4 regions of the Novosphingobium bradum genome follow, and region 2 is predicted to be linked to each of the others. Evidence: predicted binding sites of a transcription regulator. Region 2 holds the regulator's gene; each other region holds the start of a gene.

Region 1 (5,594 bases), on a different contig from region 2:
TGAACGACCGCGGGTTCTTCGCCACCTGTTCCGGCGTGCCTTCCGCGACGACCTCGCCGCCGCGCACGCCGCCTTCGGGGCCGAGGTCGAGGATCCAGTCGGCGGTCTTTATCACGTCGAGGTTGTGTTCGATCACGACGACCGAGTTGCCCTGATCGACCAGGCGGTGGAGGACTTCGAGGAGTTTGCGAACGTCCTCGAAGTGGAGGCCGGTGGTGGGTTCGTCGAGGATATAAAGCGTTTGGCCGGTGGAGCGGCGGGCGAGTTCCTTGGCGAGTTTGACGCGCTGGGCTTCGCCGCCCGAGAGCGTGGTGGCCTGCTGGCCGACCTTGACGTAGCCCAGGCCCACTTCATTGAGCATATGCATCCGGTCGCGGATCGGGGGGACGGCCTTGAAGAACTCCTCCGCGTCCTCGATCGTCATGTCCAGCACGTCGGCGATGGAGTGGCCCTTGAACTTCACCTCCAGGGTTTCGCGGTTGTAGCGCTTGCCGCTGCATTCCTCGCAGGTGACATAAACGTCCGGCAGGAAGTGCATCTCGATCTTGATCAGGCCGTCGCCCTGACACACTTCGCAGCGGCCGCCCTTGACGTTGAAGGAGAAGCGGCCCGGCTTGTAGCCGCGGGCCTGGCTTTCGGGCAGGCCGGCGAACCAATCGCGGATCAGGGTGAAGGCGCCAGTATAGGTCGCGGGGTTGGAGCGCGGCGTGCGGCCGATGGGCGACTGGTCAATCTCGATCACCTTGTCGCAGTGCTGGAGGCCGGTGATGCGATCGTGTGGGCCGGCGACGACGCGGGCGCCGTTGAGCACGCGGGCGGCGCCGGCGTGAAGCGTGTCGAGCGTGAAGGAGCTCTTGCCCGAGCCGGAGACGCCGGTGACGCAGGTGAAGGTGCCGAGCGGGAGGCTGGCGGTGATGCCCCTGAGGTTGTTGGCGCGGGCATTTTCGACCGTGATCTTGTGGCCGTTGCCCTTCCGGCGCTCTTGCGGAACCTCGATGCGGCGGCGGCCGGAAAGGTATTGGCCGGTGAGGCTGTCCTCGCTGTCGAGAATGTCCTGCAAGGTGCCCTGGGCCACGATCTCGCCGCCGTGGACGCCGGCGCCGGGGCCGAGATCGACCACATGATCGGCGGTGCGGATCGCATCCTCATCATGCTCCACCACGATGACCGTGTTGCCGAGATCGCGCAGGCGGCGCAGCGTTGCCAACAGCATATCGTTGTCGCGCTGGTGGAGGCCGATGGAGGGTTCATCGAGCACGTAGAGCACGCCGGAGAGGCCCGAACCGATCTGGCTGGCGAGGCGGATGCGCTGGCTTTCGCCGCCCGACAGGGTGCCCGAGGTGCGGTTGAGGTTGAGGTAATCGAGGCCGACGTTGTTGAGGAAGCCGAGGCGCTCGTCGATCTCCTTGAGGATGGCGCGGGCGATCTGGTTCTGCTGGTCGGTGAGGCGGGCGGGCAGATCGGCGAACCAGCCGAGCGCGGCGACGACCGAGAAGCGGGTGACGGTGGACACGTCTTCCCCCGCAACCTTCACGCTGAGGGCTTCGGGCTTGAGGCGCTTGCCGTCGCACACCTCGCAGGGCTGCGCGGTCTGGAACTTGGCCAGCTCCTCGCGCATCCAGGCGCTTTCGGTTTGCAGGAGGCGGCGGGTGAGATTGCCGATCACGCCCTCGAAGGCCTTGTGGACCGTGTAGCTCTTGCGCCCGTCCTTGAAGGTGAGCGCGACGGGCTTGCCGCCGGTGCCGTGGAGAATGATCAGGCGGACTTCGCCGGGCAGGTCCTGCCAGGGCGTTTCCAGGCTGAAGCCGAATTCGGCGGCGAGGCTGGAAAGGACCTGCATATAATAAGGGCTGGGTGGGTTGCTCTTGGCCCAGGGGACCACCGCGCCCTGCTTGAGGGAGAGCGCATCGTTGGGAACGACGAGCTGGGGGTCGAACAGCAGCTTTTCGCCCAGGCCGTCGCAGGCCGGGCAGGCGCCTTGCGGGGCGTTGAAGCTGAACAGGCGCGGCTCCACGCTCTCGATGGTGAAGCCGCTGACCGGGCAGGCAAACTTTTCGGAAAAGACAATGCGGTTGGCGGGCAGGCCGGCGCCCTTGAGCTGCGTGCCGGTGCTCTCCTCCTCGCGCCCCGGAACCGGGCCATCGGCCAGATCGACATAGGCGAGCCCTTCCGCCAGTTTCAGCGCCTGTTCGAAACTGTCCGCCAGACGGGTCTGGATGCCGTCCTTCACGGCAATGCGATCGACCACCACCTCGATGTCGTGCTTGAACTTCTTGTCGAGTGCTGGGGCGTCCTCGATGGCATACAACTCACCATCGATGCGGACGCGGGTGTAGCCGGCCTTCTGCCATTCGGCGAGCTCGCGGCGGTATTCGCCCTTGCGGCCGCGGACCACCGGGGCCAGCAGGTAGGCGCGAGTGCCCTCGGGCAGGGCCATGACCCTGTCGACCATCTGGCTCACGGTCTGCGCGGAAATCGGCAGGCCGGTGGCCGGCGAATAGGGCACGCCGACCCTTGCCCACAAGAGGCGCATATAGTCGTAGATCTCGGTGACCGTGGCCACGGTGGAGCGCGGGTTGCGGCTGGTGGTCTTCTGTTCGATCGAGATGGCCGGCGAGAGCCCGTCGATATGCTCGACATCGGGCTTCTGCATCATCTCGAGGAACTGGCGCGCATAGGCCGAGAGCGATTCGACGTAGCGGCGCTGGCCTTCGGCATAGATCGTATCGAAGGCGAGGCTCGACTTGCCCGAGCCGGACAGGCCGGTGATGACGATCAGGCTATCGCGCGGCAGCTCGACATCGAAGCCCTTGAGGTTGTGCTCGCGCGCGCCGCGCACGGTGATCTTCGAAAGCGACATAGCGCGGCGGTGTTCCACATCTGTTCGGGTGAGGCAAGACCGGACGGCCATGCTGCTCGGGACCATGTGGGGAATGGCGACGGCGGGCGCAAGGCGCACCTTGGGCCAGTATCCGGCGCCCCGGGGTGGACAGGCGGCGGGCAGCGGTTCCCATCCCGCCGGGAAGGGGGTGGGAGTTGGGGGTTGGCCTTTGCGAAAGGGCGCTCAGCCGGTCAGCATGGCCCAGGTTTGCGGGCCGACCACGCCATCGGCCGGGAGGCCGGCCGCGCGCTGGCGGGCGGTGACGGCGGCCTGGGTGGCGGGGCCGAACAGGCCGTCGGCCGAAAGCCCGAGCAGGCGCTGGAGCTGGCGGACAGCCTCGCCGGTGGCTCCATGACGGAGGGTGGGACGCTGGTCTGCGCCTTCGGCGAGGAAGCGGGCATGAGCCTCGGCGATCCTCGTATCGTAAGCATGGGCCGCATAGGCCGGGCCGTTGTAGGCGCGGGCGAAGACCGGCCAGTCGGCCCGGGCGAGGGCATCGGCAAGACCCTGGGCACGGATGAAGGCGACAAAGGCCCGGAGCTGGGCGGCGTGGCCCGAGACCATGGCGGCGACGAAGCTTTCGACATCGCGAAAGCCGGCGGCGGCATGATTGAAGCCCATGATCTGGAACGCGCCCCAGCTTGCCGCCTTGAGCGCGGCCAGTCGATCGAGCGCGAGGGCTTCTCCCAGCCGGTCATATTCGCGCGCGCCCCCCAGATATCCGCCGGGCTGTCGGGCGGACACGGCCGGGTGGCTATCGTCGAAGGCATGGCCGGTGAAGGCGGAGAACTTGTGGCGTTCGAACAGGATGCGCGGGCGGCCATCGGCGAGGAACCCGCCCCGGCTTTCCACCGCGACCACGGCGCGCACAGCGGCGGCGGTGCAACCCAGCGCGGCGGCGGCGGCGGCGAAGTCGGTCGGGGTGAGCGGGGCGGGATTGCCGGTGAATTCGGCGGCGGGCGGGCTGGCGGTCATGCGCGCGTCTCCTGGGATGGGGAGATTCGCGGATATCCGCATGGGCACGTTGTAGGAAAGTGTATTAACCCATTTGGAGATACCGCAAATCGCTCGACTAGGCTGGAGTGCGTCCCTAGGCTGGCCGGGACAGCGGACGAACAACCGCAAGGTCGCCACGAGCGGCCGGGGCTGAGGGGATGATGGCAATGACACAGACCGAAATGAGCGAGCCGGCGGCGCCCCTGGGCAAGGGCAAGGCGCTGCTGGTGCTGGGCGGGGTGGTCCTGGCCATTGCCGGGTTCATCGCCCTGGGCGCGGGGCTGGGCCTGCACAAGATCCACGGCGGCCTCCTGTTCATCACCTACTGGACCGGGATCCGCAATGCCGATCCGGCCGCCTTCGGCCCCAGCCTGGCCGGAAGCCTGGGCGGCGTGGCCATGGCAGCCGGCCTGCTCTACGGCATCCAGGCGGGCGGCGTAGGGGTGGCGCTGTGGGCCGTGGTCATGCTGGCGGCGATGTATGCGCTGATCCTGGGCCGGCTGGCCGGGCTGGTGAACATGGCCATGATGCTGTTCCTGACGATCGGCACGATCCCGGTCATGCAGGCGTGGGACGAACTGGCCGGCATGGCGCTGTCGACGCTCTATGCCGGCGTGCTGTGCGGCGCGGGGCTATGGCTGGTGCGGCGCCGGGCCGCGCGGGCCGCGCCCGAGGCCGGCTGACCGGGCTACCGAGCCGCGCGGTGGCGGGGCGTTAACCGCTTTACGCTAGACCGGCCAACCGTCCCCCATCGGGACGGGCTGGAATCGGACGGTGCGCCCGGCGCGCACCCCGGCTACGCGCCAAGCGCGTGCCCGGACGATGGGCTGGCGAAAGGCTGCGGTGACTTCAATTCTGTTCCTGACCGGCGACCTGCCCCCGCGCGAGTTCCATGCGCGGCTGGGGCGGCGCGTGCGCGGGGTGGGCGCGCGGCGCGGCGCACGGCACCGGGGGCGGCGGATCGCCATGCTGGCGGCGGCCGTGGCCGTGCCGGCGCTGGCCGCGCCGCAGGGCTGGAACGGGGCGCTGCCGGCCTTCGCCATCGGCGATGCCACGGCCAACGCGGCCGAGATCCGGCCGATGCCCTTCGAGCAGGCCGGCGCCAGCTTTCCGGGTTCGGCCTTCTATTACCTGGCCGCCCAGCCCGCTCCATCGCCCGCGCTTGACAGCGCGGCCCACTGGGACAGCGAGGAGGCCGTTGGCCCGGCCGCGCAGAGCCTTCCGGCGGCCGGCACGGCCATGGACCGCACCCGGGCGCTGACCTGCCTGACCCAGGCGATCTACTACGAGGCGGCGAGCGAGCCCGATGCCGGCCAGCGCGCCGTGGCCCAGGTGGTGCTCAACCGCGTGGCCCATCCCGCCTTCCCCAAGACCGTGTGCGGCGTGGTCTACCAGGGTTCGGAGCGATCGACCGGGTGCCAGTTCAGCTTCACCTGCGACGGGGCGCTGGCCCGGGTGCCGAGCCGGCTGTTCTGGGAGCGAGCGCAGAACGTGGCCCGGGCGGCGCTGTCGGGACAGGTCTATGCGCCGGTCGGGCTGGCGACCCATTACCACACCATCGCCATCCACCCCTATTGGGCCGACAGCCTCGCCTTCCTCGGCACGATCGGGGCGCACCGGTTCTATCGCCTCGGCGGCCCGGCAGGCGCTTCGGGGATGTTCAGCGCGGCGGCCTATCGCGGCGGCGAGCCGGCGGCCGCGCCCTTGCCGCGCGTGG
Region 2 (5,594 bases):
CCGCATCCGGATGTCGCCCGCGGCCCTCTCCGCGATCCGCGATGGCGAAGTACCCAAGGGCGATGTCCTTGCCGCCGCCCGCATCGCCGGAATCATGGCCGCCAAGAAAACCGCCGAGCTGATCCCGCTCTGCCACCCCCTCGCGCTGACCTCGGTCACCCTGAATTTCGCGGTCGAGCCCGGCGCCCTGCGCGCCACGGCCAGCGCCCGGCTGACCGGCCGGACCGGCGTTGAAATGGAAGCGATGACAGCCACTTGCGTTGCACTCCTGACAATTTACGACATGGCCAAGGCAATCGACAAGGCCATGGTCATCGAGGAGGTCCGCCTCCTCGCCAAGAGCGGCGGCAAGTCGGGCGACTGGACCGCGCCGGCCCATGGCCCGGGGCCGGCCCGCTGATGGCCCTCCTCCCGCTCGACGAAGCCCAGCGCCGCCTCCTCGCCCTTGCCGCGCCTCTGCCGGTCGAGCGGGTCGATGTCCCCGGCGCCCTGGGCCGCTACCTTGCCGAACCGCTGCGCGCCCGCCGCGCCCAGCCCGCCGCCCATGCCTCGGCGATGGATGGCTATGCCGTGGCCGGAACCGACCTTGCCGGCCCGTGGCAGGTGATCGGCGAAAGCGCCGCCGGCCATCCCTTCCCCGGCCAGCCCGCCCCCGGCGAAGCGGTCCGCATCTCCACCGGCGCCCTGCTCCCCGCCGGCTGCGACACGGTGATCATCCAGGAAAACACCGCGCGCGACGGCCAGACCCTGCGCCTTATCGCTCCCGGCCCGGCTGAGGCCCAGCGCCACGTGCGCCGCTGCGGCTCCGATTTTGCCCGCGACGATGAACTCCTCCCCGCCGGCACCCGGATCGGCCCGGCCCAGATCGCCCTCGCGCTCGCCGCCGGCCACAAGCACCTCGCCGTGCGTCGCCCGCCGCGCATCGCCGTGATCGACAGCGGCGACGAACTCGCCGCCGATCCCGAAAGCTGCGCCCCCCACCAGGTCCCGGCCAGCAACGGCGCGATGATCGCCGCGCTGGTCGCCGCCATCCCCTGCGAGGTCCGCCGCATCGGCCCCGTTGCCGACCGGCTGGAGGATCTCACCGCGGCCCTCGCCCAGGCGGAGGATTGCGACGTGGTGGTAACCACCGGCGGCGCCTCGGTTGGCGATCACGATCTGGTCCGCCCGGCACTGGCGAACTGGGGGGCCGAGCTTGATTTCTGGAAAGTTGCGATCCGCCCGGGCAAGCCGCTGATGGTCGCGCGGCGCGGGGCGCTGCTGGCGGTCGGCCTGCCCGGCAATCCGGTCTCCTCGATGGTGACCGCCTACCTGTTCCTCTTGCCCCTCCTGCGCGCCCTGCTCGGCGCGGCGCAGCCGCTGGCGCGCGCCCTGCCCTTCACCCTCGCCGCCGATCTCCCGCCCGTGGGCGACCGCCGCGAACTGGTGCGCGCCGCGATCGACGCCGAGGGCTGCCTTTCCCCCGTCCGCACCCAGGACAGCGGCGCGCTGGGCGCCCTCGCCGCGGCCCAGGTGCTGATCGACCGCCCCGCCGGCGCAGCCCCGGCGCCGGCCGGCGAAACGGTCCTGGCCTATCTGCTCGAAAATGGCGGACTTGCTTGACGGCCCCGCCAAAGTTGCTTACTTGTTCCGCGTTCGTTCACTGAATGATGCTGATGCAGGCTCCTTTTCGGCCTGATATCGGCATCATCGCCGCGGGAGTGATAAGGCAATGCTGACTCGCAAGCAGCATGAACTGATCCGGTTCATCCAGGAGCGGCTTGAGGAAACCGGCGTTTCCCCCTCGTTCGAGGAAATGAAGGAAGCGCTCGATCTCAAGTCGAAGTCGGGCGTTCACCGCCTGATTTCCGCGCTGGAGGAACGCGGCTTCATCCGCCGCCTGCCCAACCGTGCCCGCGCGCTGGAAGTGCTGCGCCAGCCCGATGATGTCAGCGCCCGGATCACCGCCCCCAAGGCGCCGCCCGCCCCGGTGCAGGCCGCTCTCGCCAAGCCCGCTCCGGCAGCCCGGCCCGAACCGGCGAACGACGTGATCGAACTCCCGCTGCACGGGCGGATCGCCGCCGGCGTCCCGATCGAGGCGCTGGAAACCACTGCCACCTTGCCCGTTCCCGCCGCCCTGCTCGGCCCGGGCGAACACTATGCCCTTGAAGTATCGGGCGATTCGATGGTCGAGGCCGGCATCCTCGATGGCGACTATGCCCTGATCCGCCGGACCGACAGTGCCCGCGATGGCGAGATCGTCGTCGCCCTCGTCCGGGGGGAGGAAGCCACCCTGAAATACCTGTTCCGCGAAAAGGGCCAGGTCCGCCTCGATCCGGCCAATTCCGCCTACGACCCGCAATATTACGGGCCGGGCGAAGTCCAGGTCCAGGGCAAACTGGCCGGCCTGCTGCGCCGCTATCACTGACCTTGCGGCCAGCGCGGCCACGGCACGTCCATTCGCCCGCGGATGGCTGGATGCAGCCGTCGCAGGCGAAGCCGAAGCCTGAACCGGCCGGACGCTGAACGGCGCCCGGGGCCGGCCAAGGTTGAATGGCGGGCGCTGTGATCGAGCGGCGCGGGTTGCGCGGTTACGGCCCGGGTAGCGCGGCTATGGCGCGGGCTGGCGGGGCGACGCGGTTCCGGCGGCTTGGGCCTGTGCGGTGGCCGGGGCGGTGGCCTGAGCGGCGGACTGGGCAGTGGCCGGGGTGGTGGCCGGGCCTTCGGGTTGCGATGGGCCTGGTCGGTTCCACGCGGGGCGGGCCGGCGGCGGGCGCCACCAGCCGTGGTCGCCCTGGCTGGCGGCAACGGTGGTCATCCGGCCATGGTCGAGATCAAGCGCCACGCCGCCGCTTTGCGCCAGCATCGCGCGATCGAGCTTGAGCACGGCCGGGCGGCAAGACCTTGGCAGCCAGCGGTCGGCCACCACGATATCGGCCCGCTCGCAGGCAGCGGCGAGATCGCGCATGGGGACCGGGGCGCTTCCCCGGGCCAGCAGGAGCCGCCAGCTTCGCCCGCCGCGCGCGATAGTCAGGGCGCAGAAATCGGCGTTGCAGCGGGCGCCGGGCCAGGTTTCGAGCGGCACCACGTCACCATCCATGCCGGCCAGTTCAGCCAGCTTTTCGCGGGCGAAATCGCTGCGGGTCTCGCGCAGGACCACCAGCTTGCCCGGCACCAGGCGCGCGAAGCCGACATGGTGGCCATCGCCCGAGACCAGCACGTCGGGCGGGCTGAGCATGGCAAGCCAGGCCGTGCCGGCCGCCACCGGAACCAGGCCCAGCAGCCGCGCTCGCCCGCTCCACAAGGCCAGCCACAGGCCGCCGGCGAGGAACAGGGCATAGCTGGCCCCGCCCATCGCCGGCAGGGTGGTGACCGCGCCGGGCTGCGCGGCGACGATCCGGGCCAGCGCCAGAAGCAGTTCGAGCGATTGGCCAACCGCCCACCACGCCGGCCACCCCGCCCCGCCCAGATCCATGACCAGCGCCAGGGCGATCAGCGGCATGGTGACGAAGGTCGTCAGCGGAATGGCGATGACATTGGCGAGCGCGCCATACACGCCGGCCCGGTGGAAATGGTAAAGCCCGATCGGCAGCAGGGCCAGTTCGATGGCCACGCCGGTCAGCAGGATTACAGCAAGGTGGCGCGCGCCGGCCAGCCACCACGGCTCCTCGCGCCGGGCGGCGAAGTGGCGCATCCACCCGGCCTGGTGCAGCGCGACGATGGTCAGCACGGCTGCGAAACTGAGCTGGAAACTGGGGCCGACCACGGCTTCGGGCCAGGCCAGCATCACCGCGAAGCCGGCCGCGGCAAGCAGCCGCAGCGACAGCGGTTCGCGGCCCAGGGCCACGGCCACCAGCACCAGCAGGGCGCCCGCGACGCTCCGCACGGTCGGCACTTCCGCGCCTGTCAGCACGGTATAGCCGATCCCTGCCAGCGCCGCCGCGCCTGCGGCCACCAGCGGCAGCCGCAGGCGCAGCGCCACCCACGGCCACAGGGCAAGCAGTCGCAGGACAATGAGGTAGGTAGCGCCGATCACCGCGCTGACATGAAGCCCGCTGACCGAAAGCAGGTGGGTAAGGCCCGAATCGCGCATGGCCGCTTCGTCCGCCTCGGCAATGGCGCCGCGATCGCCGCTGGCGAAGGCCGCCGCGATGCCGCCAGGCGAGCCGGCCAACTGCAGGTGGATATGGCGGGACAGGCCGCGCCGCATCTGCGGGAGCAGGTGCTGGCCGGGCGCCGGTGTGATCACCTGCACTGGCCCGGTGGCCGTGCCGGTCGCGGCGAGGCCGGTGAACCAGGCCGCTCGGGCAAAATCATAGCTGCCAGGCAGCATCGGCGGGGCCGGCGGTATCAGCCGGCCCTTGAGCCGCACCATGGCGCCTTCGCTGGCCGCCGGATCGTCGAACCGGGCCGGCACGTTGAGGCGCACGCGCACCACCCGGTCGGCCGGGAGCCCGGCCTCGCCCGGGCCGCCCGGCGCGCGCATCGCCAGGACCAGGCGGGTGCGGCCATCGGCGGGTTGCTCCTCGCGCGAGAGGACCATGCCGGCGACGGTCGCGGCCAGCGGTCGATCGAGCCCGGGAGTGCCGACAAGGGCAGACTTGGTCCACACCGTGCCGCAGCCGGCGGCCACGGCCAGCGCCAGCGCCGCCACGGCCTGGCGCAGGTAGGGCAAGCGGCCATCGCGGTGCAGCACGATGAGCACCGCCCCGGCGAGAACGGCACAGGCCGCGACCAGCGCCAGCCATTGCCAGGCGTGCGGCAGGGCGAACCAGGCGGCGATCCCGCCGCCGAAGCCCACCGCCAGCCATGGCGCCCGATCGAAGCCCGCGGTTGCCAGAAAATGTTCCGCGCGCTCCAGCGTGCTGGACAAGGTCGCGCGGCTGCGCCAATGGGCCTGTTGCAGTGCAGCGCCGGAGGGCAGGCGGGACTCGGCAGGCCACGGCTGTGCCGCGATCCCAGGGGTCTCGACAGGTGCTGCATCGCGGGTCATGCGCGAGATAGGACAGGAAGCACGCAATGATGGCAAGCGGCACGGCGTCAGGCGAAGCGACCGGTGGTCGACCCGCCGCCTCGCGCCCCGTGGTCACCCGCTTCGCGCCCTCGCCCACCGGCTATCTCCACATCGGCGGCGCCCGCACCGCCCTGTTCAACTGGCTGTTCGCCCGCCATCACGGCGGCAAGTACCTGCTCCGCATCGAGGATACCGACCGCGCCCGCTCGACCGAGCCGGCCATCGCGGCGATCTTCGACGGGCTGGACTGGCTGGGCCTGGACGGCGACGAGACGCCGGTCATGCAGTTCGCCCGGTCGGAGCGCCATGCCGAAGTGGCGCGCCAGCTGCTCGAATCGGGCCACGCCTACCGCTGCTATCTTACCCAGGACGAACTCGCCGCCCGCCGCGCCAAGGCCCAGGAAGAGCGCCGCCCCTTCCGGATCGACAGCGAATGGCGCGATGCCCCGGCCGATGCCGCGCCGCAGGGCCAGCCCTTCGTCGTGCGGATCAAGGCGCCCAGGGAAGGCGAGACGATCATCGACGATCTCGTCCAGGGTACGGTCACCGTGCGGAACGAGGAAATCGACGATTTCGTGATCCTGCGAAGCGACGGCACACC
Region 3 (5,594 bases), on a different contig from region 2:
TCTGTTCGGCAGATTCTCCCAGTAACCGCCGGGCATGAGTCTTTTCCCATGCGAACCATATAGTTGCGCTAAATCAACCGCGATGCGGCCGCGCCGCGGCAAGGCCTGCCAGGGTGAGCGCGCCCGCAGCCGAGATCAGCAGGCCGACGAAGTGGACCTCCCCGGCTCCGGCCATGGCCTGGGCAACCAGCGGGGTCAGTGCCCCGCCGATGATCCCGCCAAGGTTGAAGGCCACCGAAATCCCCGAATAGCGCACCAGCGGCGGATAGAGCGTGGGCAGCCAGGCTCCGAGCGGACCATAGCACAGCCCCATCACGAACAGCGACACCGCCAGGGTCAGGAACACGAGGAGCAGCGAACCACTGGCGAGGCCGCCGCCAAACAGGATGCCGATGGCCACGGCCAGGCTGGCGCCGATCGCCAGGGTGCGGCGCGGGCTGGTCCGGTCGGCATGGGCAGCCGCCGCGAGGATGCCGAGGGCGAGGAACAGGTTGGCCCCCAGTTGCACGCCAAGGAAACTCTCGCGGGCATAGCCCAGCGGTCCCGCGCCCTGGGCCAGCGCGAAGGCGGTGGCGAGATAGAAGATCGCAAAGCAGGCCACCACGCCCGCGCTGCCCGCCAGAACGGCCCCGCCATGATGCGCGAGCAGGCGCGCCAGCGGCACCGGCACCGGGGCTTCGTGGGCCAGGGCTTCGCGGAAGGCGGCGGTCTCGCCGATCCGCAGGCGCACCCACAGCCCCACGCCGACCAGGACCGCGCTGGCAAGGAACGGAATGCGCCAGCCCCAGGCCGCGAATTCGCCTTCCGAAAGCACGGCGCCCAGCACCAGGAACAGGCCGTTGGCGGCAAGGAACCCCACCGGGGCGCCAAGCTGCGGAGCCGCGCCGAACCGCGCTTCCCAGCCCCTGGGGGCATTTTCCACCGCGAGCAGCGCCGCCCCGCCCCATTCGCCGCCAAGGCCGAAGCCCTGCCCGAACCGCATCAGGCACAGCAGCGCCGGCGCCACCCAGCCGACCATGGCGTAAGTCGGCAGGAAGGCGATCGCCAGGGTGGAGCCGCCCATCAGCATCAGCGAGGCCACCAACGTGGCCTTGCGCCCGATCCGGTCACCGAAGTGGCCGAAGGCAATCGCCCCGATGGGTCGCGCCACGAAGGCGACGCCAAAGCTCATGAAGGCGAACATGGTCTGCGCCGCGGCGCTGGCGGCGGGAAAGAACAGCGGCCCGAAGACCAGCGCCGCCGCCGTGGCATAGATGTAGAAGTCATAGAACTCGACCGCGGTGCCGACCAGCGCGGCGGTCAGGACGCGCGCATGAGCGCGGACGGGATGGGGTGCGGGGGCGTGCATGGGGCAGGTGGGTTGCCCAGCCCCGCCCGGCTGTCAAGGAACCCGCCCCCATAAGCCCCGCCCCGCTTGGCCGAGATCAGTGGGTGCGGTGATGATGCCGGGCCTTGGCCGGCCGGCTTCGCGGCGGCGCCCCGCCCTCGCCCGGGTTCTGGCAATTGTCGGTCATGCCTTGGGCGCAGACCGGGTAGGCCTTGTTCAGCGCGGCGACGGGCGGTGGCGGCAGGGTGTTGTTCACCGTGGTCGGCGTGGTTGGCGGCAAGGCGGCGGCCGCCGGCGAATCCGCAGGGACCGGCACCACCTGGCGCGGCATGGAATTCATGTTGCCGGCACCAGGCTGGGCGGCGAGCGGGACGGCAAGGGCGGCGAGAACCAGCGTTCCGCCGGCAAGGGCTTGTCGCATCGGGATTCTCCTGAGGCGCCCGCCTGCGCGGGCAGTCGCCCAGAAAGACTCCGCCGTGGCCAATGGGTTCCTGTCCGCGCGGCGGCCGGGCGCCCCGGCGCGATCGACGGCGCCCCAGCCACCGTGGCCGCATGGCGCTTGCCGCCGCGGCCAATGTTCCCTAACTGTTCACGGATGTCCCTGCCTGACGATCCCCTCCCCGCCGACCTCGCCGCGCACCTGCCCGCCCCCGCCGCCGCCCCCGAATGGCTGGAGCGCCTGAACGCGCCCCAGCGCGAGGCCGTGCTCGCCACCGAAGGGCCGGTGCTGATGCTGGCGGGTGCCGGCACCGGCAAGACCGCGGCACTCACCGCGCGGCTGGGCTGGCTGGTCATGTCGCGCCGGGCCTGGCCGAGCGAGATCCTTTGCGTCACCTTCACCAACAAGGCCGCGCGCGAAATGCGCGAACGCGTGGGCGAGCTGATCGGACCGGCGGTGGAGGGCCAGAATTCCATCATCCCATGGCTGGGCACGTTCCACGCGATCGCCGCCAGGATGCTGCGCCGGCACGCCGAACTGGTGGGGCTGCAAAGCAATTACACGATCATCGATACCGACGACCAGTTGCGCCTGCTCAAGCAGTTGATCCAGGCCGAGGGCGTGGACGACAAGCGCTGGCCGCCCCGCCAGCTGGCCAGCTGCATCGACCGGTGGAAGAACCGCGGGCTCAATCCCGGCGATCTCGATGCGGCGGAGAACGAGGCCTATGCCAATGGCAAGGGCCAGCGCTTCTACCAGCTTTACCAGGACCGGCTGAAGGCGCTGAACGCCTGCGACTTCGGCGACCTGCTGCTCCATATGCTCAACGTGCTGCGCGCCAACCGCGAGATTCTCGAGGCTTACCGCGCAAGGTTCAAGTACATCATGGTGGACGAATACCAGGATACCAACCAGGTCCAGTACCTGTGGCTGCGGCTCCTGGCGCAAGGCCGGCAGAACATCTGCGTGGTGGGCGACGACGACCAGTCGATCTATTCCTGGCGCGGCGCGGAAGTGGCCAATATCCTCAAGTTCGAAAAGGATTTTCCCGGCGCCAAGGTGATCCGGCTGGAGCAGAACTACCGCTCCACCCCGCAGATCCTGGCCGCCGCCTCGGGCCTGATCGGCGCAAATTCCGAGCGGCTCGGCAAGACCCTGTGGACCGAGGCTCATGCCGGAGACAAGGTGCGGGTGATCGGCGTGTGGGACGGGCCGGAGGAAGCCCGCCGGGTGGGCGAGGAGATCGAGCGACTTGAGCGGGAGGGCGCTCGGCTCGATCGCACGGCGATCCTCGTGCGCGCGCAGTTCCAGACCCGCGAGCTGGAAGACCGCTTCATCCAGATCGGCCTTGCCTATCGCATCGTCGGGGGCTTCCGCTTCTACGAGCGGGCGGAAGTGCGCGATGCCCTGGCCTACCTTCGGCTGATCGCGCAAGGTTCCGACGACCTCGCCTTCGAGCGGATCGTCAACACGCCCAAGCGGGGGCTGGGCGACAAGGCGCTGGAAAAGATCCACCGCCATGCCCGGGCCAACGCCGTCCCGCTGCTGCGCGCCGCGCTGGATATCTGCGATACCGACGAATTGCCGGCCCGCGCCCGGGGCACCCTGCTCGCGCTTGTGCGCGACTTTGCCCGGTGGCGCGAGGAGGCCGGGCGGCTGGCTCCGGCCGAACTGGTGCGCGTGGTGCTCGACGAGAGCGGCTATACCGCCATGCTCCAGGCCGAACGCAGCGCCGAGGCTGCCGGGCGGCTGGAGAACCTGACCGAGCTGGCCCGTGCCATGGAGGACTACGAGACGCTGGGCGATTTCCTCGAACACGTCAGCCTGGTGATGGACAACGATGCGAACGACGAGACCGAGAAGGTCACAATCATGACCATCCACGCCGCCAAGGGGCTGGAATTCGACCAGGTGTTCCTGGTCGGCTGGGAGGAAGGGGTGTTTCCCAGCCAGCGCGCGCTCGACGAGGGCGGGCTATCCGCGCTGGAGGAGGAGCGGCGCCTTGCCTACGTGGCAATCACCAGGGCGCGGCGACGCTGCACGATCCTTCATGCCGCCAACCGGCGGATCTATGGCCAGTGGACCTCTGCGATCCCCAGTCGGTTCATCGCGGAAATCCCCGAGGAGCACCTCGCCAGCGAGACCACGCTTTCGGGCGGCGCCTCGCTGTGGCGGGCGCAATGGTCGGAGCGCGACGATCCCTTCGCCCATGTCGCCCGCGAGCAGCCTGCGCGCACGGCGACGCGCGGGCCGGGCTGGCAGCGGGCGGCGGCGGCCCCGTTCGATCCGGCGCCGCGCCGGGTGGCGCAAAGCACCCGCAGCGCGGCCAGCTTCGCGGCCAAGCCCCGGCTCGACCTGAAGGTGGGCGACCGGGTGTTCCACGAGAAGTTCGGCACCGGCACCATCGCGGCGCAGGAAGGCAACAAGCTGGAGATTGACTTCGACGAGGCCGGCCACAAGCGGGTGATCGACAGTTTCGTTCGGTCGGCCTGAGGCGCCGCTGGTGAGCAGCCGGGGCCGGGCCTCCAACACCTGGAACGTCGCCCCGTGCCTGACACGGGGCGACGGATGCCAGAGGGCAATACTGCCTTTCTTCCCGCCCCTCAATCCACGCCCTTGCCCACGCGCGGGGGCAGGTTCGGATCGGGCTTGGCATCGCCATGGCTGGGGCAGATGGCGCCCACTTCGGCGCGGCGCTGCTTGAGGTAGAGGTCGCGCGTCGCCACGTAGGGATCGGGGCTTTCCTCGCGCAGGCGCTGAAGCTGGCCGTCCATCTCGATCCGGTCGTTGAGGCTGTCGATCACCCCGGCGGGGAGCGCATAGTAAGGCTTGTTGAACGGCTTGCCGACGGCGAAGGGCACGGCCGCCCGGTCGAGCAGCAGGCCGGCGAGATCGCGCAGGGTGATCGGGCCGGCGAGCGGCACGAAGAAATAGGGGCCGTTGCCGATGCCCCAGCAGGCGAAGGTGTTGGCGAAGCCGTTGGGCCGGTAGGGCAGGTTGAACGGCTTCGTCTTCGCCACGTCGACCAGTCCGGCCACGCCGAAGGTGGTGTTGACGGTGAAGCGGGCAAGCGACTTCACCGCGCGGCCGGGCTTCAGTTGCAGCAGATAGTTTACCGCGGAAACCGGCTCGTCGAGATTGCGAAGGACATTCCTGAGGCCCGAACGGACCGGGCCGGGGACACCCTTCTGGTAGCCATGGGCCACCGGGCCGACCACGGCATTGTCGACCGCCTGGATCGCCTCGTAGCTCTTGGCATTGAGGCCGGCGAGCGGGTCTTCCTTGGTGGCGTGACGCGCGGAAACGACGATTTCGCCGGGCGCGGCGGGGGCCGGCACGGGTGTTGGCGCGGTTGCCGATGTGGCCGGTGCTGTCTGGGCCGGTTCGGCGGCAGCGGGGGCGGCGGGCGCGGTCGATGGCACTGGCGCCGGCGCGGCCTGGGGGGCGGCGCTGGCCAGCATCATGGCGGCGGGAATGGCCAGCAGCCCGGTCATGCGGCGCGTCTGGCCTTGGTGCCGCAGGTCATGGTCATGCGTGTCCTTCCGCGCGCGGCGACCGGCTGGCCGCCCTGCCTGGCGAGCGTCTTGCGACAGTCATTCCCCTGTCGCAAGCAGCCGTTTCGCCATCGGCGGTTAAAGCGCCGAAACGTTAAGGAATCCCGGCACCGGCCCGTTCCATTCGCCCGGCGCGCTGGGCGGCTCGGCCGGTTCGAAGCGGCGCGGGCGACGCTCGTCGCGGGGGCGATCCTCGCGGGGGCGCTCGTCACGCCGAACATCGCGCGGCCGTTCCTCGCGGCGGGGACGGTCCTCGCGGGCGGCGCGTTCGGCC
Region 4 (5,594 bases), on a different contig from region 2:
CGGCGCCGACGGCACGACTTCGTGCCCGTTCGAGCCGAAGTATTCGAGGAAGGACCGGCGGATTTCGTTGGTCGAGCTCATGCCGGTGCCGATAGGGCAGAGCCGCGCGGGCGACAAGCCGGAACGCGCGGCAATTGCGGCAGGATTGGCTGCGCGGCACCGCAAGGGCAGCCCGAACGCGCCCGGGCACCGCTGCCGGTGGCGGTCAGGGCGGCTCAGGCGCGGCGGGCGCTGACCAGCCAGGCAGCGCCCGGGAAGGCAACAAGGCCGTCGCTCGCATAGTCCGCGATCCATTCCATGAACCGCGCCTCGAAGGCGGCCTCGGCGGGTGAACCGCGCAATTGCGCGAGGATCGGCGCGGCCGGGCCGATCTGGCCGAGGAACTCGCGGGCATCGGCAACCGGATCACTGCCCATTCCCGCGACATAGGCGAAGTCGAGCGGCTCGAAGCGCACCTCGCGCCAGCCCGCATCGCCCAGGATGGCCGCGACGTAGCGATCGTCGGCGAAGGCGAAGGGGCCGGGGGCCAGCGGATCGGCCGGAGTTGCAAGGTCGGGCGGCAACAGGGCGGCCAGTTCGCTTGCCCAGGGATTGAGCCGGCGGTCACGAAAACAGGTGAAGGCCATGGCGGCGCCGGGCGCGGCGATTTCGCGCAGGTGGGCAAAGGCGGCGACGGGCTGGGGAAAGAACATCACCCCGTGGCGGGAGACCAGAAGATCGGGCCGGAAATCATCCGGCGTCCAGGTGGCGGCATCGGCCTCGATGAAGGAAAGCGCGGGTCGATCCCCGGCGCGGTGCCGCGCGGCGGCGACCAGGTCGGCCGAGACATCGACCCCCACGATCCGCGCACCGGGCCTGAGCCGCGACAGGGCAAGGGACAGTTCGCCCGCCCCGCAGCCGATATCGAGGATCGCCTGCCCCGCCGTGCGCTCCAGCCGTTCGAGCAGTTGCTGGGTCAGCCCGGCGAAGGCCCGGTCGGTCAGCGCGTGGAGCCTGGCCCATTTGCGGCCAACCTCCCCTTGCCATTCAAACACTTCGGTCATGGGCAGAACCTAGTCCGCGCTGCCTGCGAGAACAAGCGGTGCGGGCCGAAGCCCGCCGCCCCGGCCCCGGCCCCGGCCCCGGCCCCGGCTGGTCAGACAGCAGGGGCCGGGCAGCGCCGTTCGCTCAGCCCTCGTCGTCCGAATCGGGGCCGGCCATCATTTCCTCGGCCAGGCCGTCGGTCTTGCCGCGGATGGCGGCTTCGAGACGGGCGCAAAGCTCAGGGTTTTCCCGCAGGTAGGTCTTCGCGTTCTCGCGGCCCTGGCCGATGCGGATCGAATCATAGGAGAACCAGGCGCCCGACTTTTCCACGATGCCGGCCTTGACGCCGAGATCGAGGATTTCGCCGATCTTGGAAATGCCCTCGCCATACATGATGTCGAATTCGACCTGCTTGAACGGCGGGGCAACCTTGTTCTTGACCACCTTCACGCGGGTGGCGTTGCCGACGATCTCGTCACGGTCCTTGATCTGGCCGGTGCGGCGGATGTCGAGGCGGACCGAGGCGTAGAACTTGAGGGCATTGCCGCCGGTGGTGGTTTCCGGGTTGCCGTACATCACGCCGATCTTCATGCGGAGCTGGTTGATGAAGATCACCATGCAGCGCGAGCGGCTGATCGAGCCGGTCAGCTTGCGTAGCGACTGGCTCATCAGGCGGGCCTGGAGGCCGACGTGGCTATCGCCCATCTCGCCCTCGATCTCGGCGCGGGGGACCAGCGCGGCGACCGAATCGACCACCAGCACGTCGATCGCGTTGGAGCGCACCAGGGTATCGACGATTTCCAGCGCCTGTTCGCCGGTATCGGGCTGCGAGACGATCAGTTCATCAATGTTGACGCCCAGCTTCCTGGCATAGACCGGATCGAGCGCGTGTTCGGCATCGATGAAGGCCGCGGTGCCGCCGCCCTTCTGCGCTTCGGCGATGACGTGCAGCGCGAGCGTGGTTTTCCCCGAGCTTTCCGGGCCATAGACCTCGATCACCCGGCCGCGCGGCAGGCCGCCGACGCCGAGCGCGATATCGAGCCCGAGCGAGCCGGTGGAGATCGCCTCCACCTGCATCGTCTCCTTCGAGCCGAGTTTCATCGCAGAGCCCTTGCCGAAGGCGCGATCGATCTGGGCGAGCGCGGCTTCAAGCGCCTTCTGGCGGTCCATGCTGTCTTTTTCCTTGCCTTCCTGGATGAGCTTCAACTGAGCAGCCATCGTTCGTCCCCTTGCCTAGTTGGCGCTGACCGGGAAGGTCAACCATGCAGTCTGTGTATTCGCTTTGTTCCAGCAGAACAAGCGCGGAACAAAGTTTTTGGCGGGCAGTGGGGTCAGCGCTTGATTCGGCGCGACTTTTAGCCTCGCATCTTCCCGTTTCGGGATGAAGTCGACAGGGTTCATGGGCCAAAAATTGACTCCCCCCCCCCCGCAGTGACGATGCCGCCCGTCGCGCCGACCGGGGGACACCGGCCGCTCGACACGTTGCCATCCCTTCGAACACCCATCATGAAGGGGCAAGACTTCCCCCTGCGACCGGCCGCACTCCGCGAGAGCGCGCCGTCTCGATAGCCAATGGACGGCCGCTGAACCCTATGAGCCTCATGGACATGGCGAATATGAAGGCCGTTGACCTGTTCTGTGGCGCCGGTGGCATATCGACAGGCCTTGCATCGGCAGGCTTCGAGATTGTGGCCGGCATCGACATCGAGGCCAAGTTCCTCGCGTCGTTCAAACACAACTTTCCCGAGACCCTCGCGCTGAACGAAAACGTGCTCGACTTCAGTCCGGCCGAGTTTGGCAAGCGCATCGGCATCGAGCCGGCGGAACTGACCTTGCTGGCGGGAGGCCCGCCGTGCCAGGGATTCTCGAAGAACGTGCCGCGCAAGTACCGCTATCTCGAGGATCCCAAAAATCTGCTGGTAAAGCGATTCCTGGACTACTGCGAGCACCTCAGGCCCAAGCTGGTCCTCATGGAAAACGTGGCGGAAATGAAGAACGGCTTCGGAGGGCAATACACTTCGGAAGTGGTCCACCGGCTTGAGGCGGCGGGCTACTCGGTCACCCACGCCGTTCTGAATGCGGCGGACTACGGGGTGCCCCAAAGGCGGCGCAGGGCCTTTTTCCTGGCGGACCGCGAAGGCGTGGCCCTGCGCGTCCCGCATCCTACCCACCTCCCCAGCAAGAGCGCGCTGCCGCTGACCGGCGAGCAAGGTCACGTGTCAGTCTGGGATGCTATCGGGGATTTGCCCCCGGTTCGGCACGGAGAGGGCCAGGCCGTCACGAATTATGCGACGGCACCGTTCTCCGCGTATCAGAAGCTGGTCAGGAATGCCGGCGGCAGCGTGAAGAATCATGTCGCCCGGCCCCTGCAACCCACGCAGTATGAACGCCTGGCGTCGATCGGTCCGGGTCAAGGGCACGCGGACCTGCCGAAGCATCTTCAGGTCAAGGGCGGCTATAGCGGCGCCTACGGGCGGCTGACCAAGGACATGGTCGCGCCAACCATCACCCGATGGGTCTTCCATCCCGGTTCGGGCCGATTCGGCCATCCGGTGGACGTGCGGACGCTCACCATCCGCGAGATCGCCCGCATTCAGGGATTCCCTGACAGCTTCGAATTCGTCGGCAGCTTTACGCAGCAGGCGGGCCAGCTTGGCAATGCGGTCCCGCCGCTGCTGGCGCAACGGGTGGTCGAGGACCTGCTGCGACAGTTGGCGGCTCAAAGCGCCTCGAGCACCTCGGTCAGGCGTTCGAACGAAATCTTCTCGTCCTCGGCGGGGAACCTGAAGCTGATCGCATGAGGATCATCCCTGGCGGGCCACCAGGTCGAATCGCCGTTGAAGTGTAGCTGATTTTCGCCACGGCCGTGCCAGGCCCACCACTTCTTTCCGGTCTCGCGGTGACGACCATGCAGGGCCGGAAGCTGCTCTTTCCTGACTGTCTTCTTCGGCGACGACCACTGCCACTCAAAATCCCGAGGCGAGAAGATGTCGGGATTGGCGCGATCACACAGCTTGCGTTCGAAGTAGGTCACATCCCCTGTGCGATGCACGATCAGCCGGGCATACCCGATCTCGTCCAGCCCATACCGGGCGAGGCTGGCGTGCGCGTGGGCATTGCAGAACGAGATGATCGCGTCGCCCAGGGCCTGGAGCCCCTCATCCGACTGTTCGGAAGCGGCAATGAGTTGCGCCTGGTTGGGCAGCTTGGCCCGTTTCCACGTCACCGGAGTGGCGGCAAGCGTGGATTTGATCGACCAGCCCACGCGCTCTTGCGGCCGATGGATATCGACATAGTCATAGGTGTTCAAACGCAGGGCTCCGCGAACGTGCGCGAGAACGGCCTCGAGGAATGCGCCGGGTATGGTGTCGGTCGAAACCGGCAGCCGGATGTAGCGCGACAGGATCAGGCAAATCTGGTCAAGCTGCTGCCTGCTGGAGAAGACGGCGCTCACCGCGCCCCCTCCAGCAAGCCGGCAGGCGCGATGTCGAGGGCACGGGCCAGGGCGGCAAGCACGGTCACCGTGGGGTTGCGGAGGCCGCGCTCAACCCCGCTGATATAGGTGCGGTGGATTCCGGACCGTTCGGCGAACTCTTCCTGCGACCAGCCCCGCAGGGTTCGAAGGGTTCGCAGATTGTTGCCGACGACTTTCTGGATGTCCATGCAAACGGCATATCCAGCGGGGCGATGGCGGGCGCCACATCCTATGAGTCACATCGACCTGCGGCGGCAAGGCTACCGCCTGCGGAAATGCGGAGCGGAAATGGTGGCGATGATCCGCCGCCCTCAGGGCAGCGGCGGCGAGGCATAGGCCAGCAGGCGCCAGGTGCCGCTTTCGTTGCGCCAGACGGCGAGGAAATGGGCGTGCACGGCGACCGGGGGCAGGCCGGTGTCCTCGCGGACGAAGCGCACGTCGCCCTGGCTGATGGCGATCCGGCCATCGCGCCTCGCGGTAAAGCCGGTGACCACGAGGTCGCGGTAGCGGCCAGTGGCCAGGCGCAGGCGGGCAAGATAGGCCTCGCGGCCTTCGGCCAGGCCATTGGCGTGGATATAGACCAGATCGGTCGACAACAGCCGGCCGATCGCCTCGGCATCGTTGGCGTTCATCCCGGCCTCGCGCCGGGCCTCGGCCGCGAGGATCGGCGCGATGTCGCCTGGCACGGAAGGCGCCGGTCGGCCGGTGCGCGCCATGGCCGGGCCGGGTATGACCATGCCGGCCATGGCCAGAATGGACAGCGCCATGGCCAGTCCTGCCTTGCGGATCATGTCTCCCTCCCGTGCTGGTTCTTGTGATGACGGTTACGAGGTTATCGCGGTGCTGCGGGCATGGTCTCCCGGCCACCTCTCCCGAGTGACCGCATCGCGCACTTGTCAGGCCTTTTCGTGCGCTTGTCCATGGCGGGGTGGGACGGGTTCGCGCCGTGGGTGTTGTGGCGCGCGCCCCTCCCCGGCGGGGAGGGGCGGCCGGGGGTTCAGCCCTGGGCCTTGCGCTTGAGGCGGAAGGCGTGGAGCAGGGGTTCGGTATAGCCGCTGGGCTGGTGCACGCCTTCGAACACCAGGGCTCGGGCGGC

What was found. Region 2 encodes LexA, which represses DNA repair genes until DNA is damaged. Its sites were predicted from a motif close to GTTCCNCNCTTGTTCT; they were not measured.
Region 1: a site for LexA is predicted at 2,872-2,887, ahead of uvrA (excinuclease ABC subunit UvrA). Genes of this name have one in related genera too.
Region 3: a site for LexA is predicted at 1,904-1,919, ahead of ACFOD9_RS04250 (ATP-dependent helicase). Genes of this name have one in related genera too.
Region 4: a site for LexA is predicted at 2,316-2,331, ahead of recA (recombinase RecA). Genes of this name have one in related genera too.

The regions. Positions count from the first base shown of each region.
Region 1 is NZ_JBHRTQ010000003.1:65,873-71,466, forward strand. It holds gene uvrA (excinuclease ABC subunit UvrA) at 1-2,860, opposite strand, end outside; gene ACFOD9_RS02560 (N-acetylmuramidase domain-containing protein) at 3,065-3,856, opposite strand; gene ACFOD9_RS02565 (hypothetical protein) at 4,045-4,560, shown strand; gene ACFOD9_RS02570 (cell wall hydrolase) at 4,721-5,594, shown strand, end outside.
Region 2 is NZ_JBHRTQ010000007.1:531,066-536,659, reverse strand. It holds gene moaC (cyclic pyranopterin monophosphate synthase MoaC) at 1-400, shown strand, start outside; gene ACFOD9_RS08435 (molybdopterin molybdotransferase MoeA) at 400-1,602, shown strand; gene lexA (transcriptional repressor LexA) at 1,712-2,407, shown strand; gene ACFOD9_RS08425 (ComEC/Rec2 family competence protein) at 2,591-4,852, opposite strand; gene gltX (glutamate--tRNA ligase) at 5,002-5,594, shown strand, end outside.
Region 3 is NZ_JBHRTQ010000004.1:162,333-167,926, forward strand. It holds gene ACFOD9_RS04240 (MFS transporter) at 74-1,348, opposite strand; gene ACFOD9_RS04245 (hypothetical protein) at 1,425-1,748, opposite strand; gene ACFOD9_RS04250 (ATP-dependent helicase) at 1,923-4,259, shown strand; gene ACFOD9_RS04255 (MlaA family lipoprotein) at 4,370-5,260, opposite strand; gene ACFOD9_RS04260 (DEAD/DEAH box helicase) at 5,399-5,594, opposite strand, start outside.
Region 4 is NZ_JBHRTQ010000004.1:194,242-199,835, forward strand. It holds gene alaS (alanine--tRNA ligase) at 1-81, opposite strand, end outside; gene ACFOD9_RS04385 (class I SAM-dependent methyltransferase) at 216-1,043, opposite strand; gene recA (recombinase RecA) at 1,168-2,241, opposite strand; gene ACFOD9_RS04395 (DNA cytosine methyltransferase) at 2,625-3,824, shown strand; gene ACFOD9_RS04400 (hypothetical protein) at 3,743-4,477, opposite strand; gene ACFOD9_RS04405 (helix-turn-helix domain-containing protein) at 4,474-4,686, opposite strand; gene ACFOD9_RS04410 (nuclear transport factor 2 family protein) at 4,810-5,289, opposite strand; gene ACFOD9_RS04415 (malate synthase G) at 5,496-5,594, opposite strand, start outside.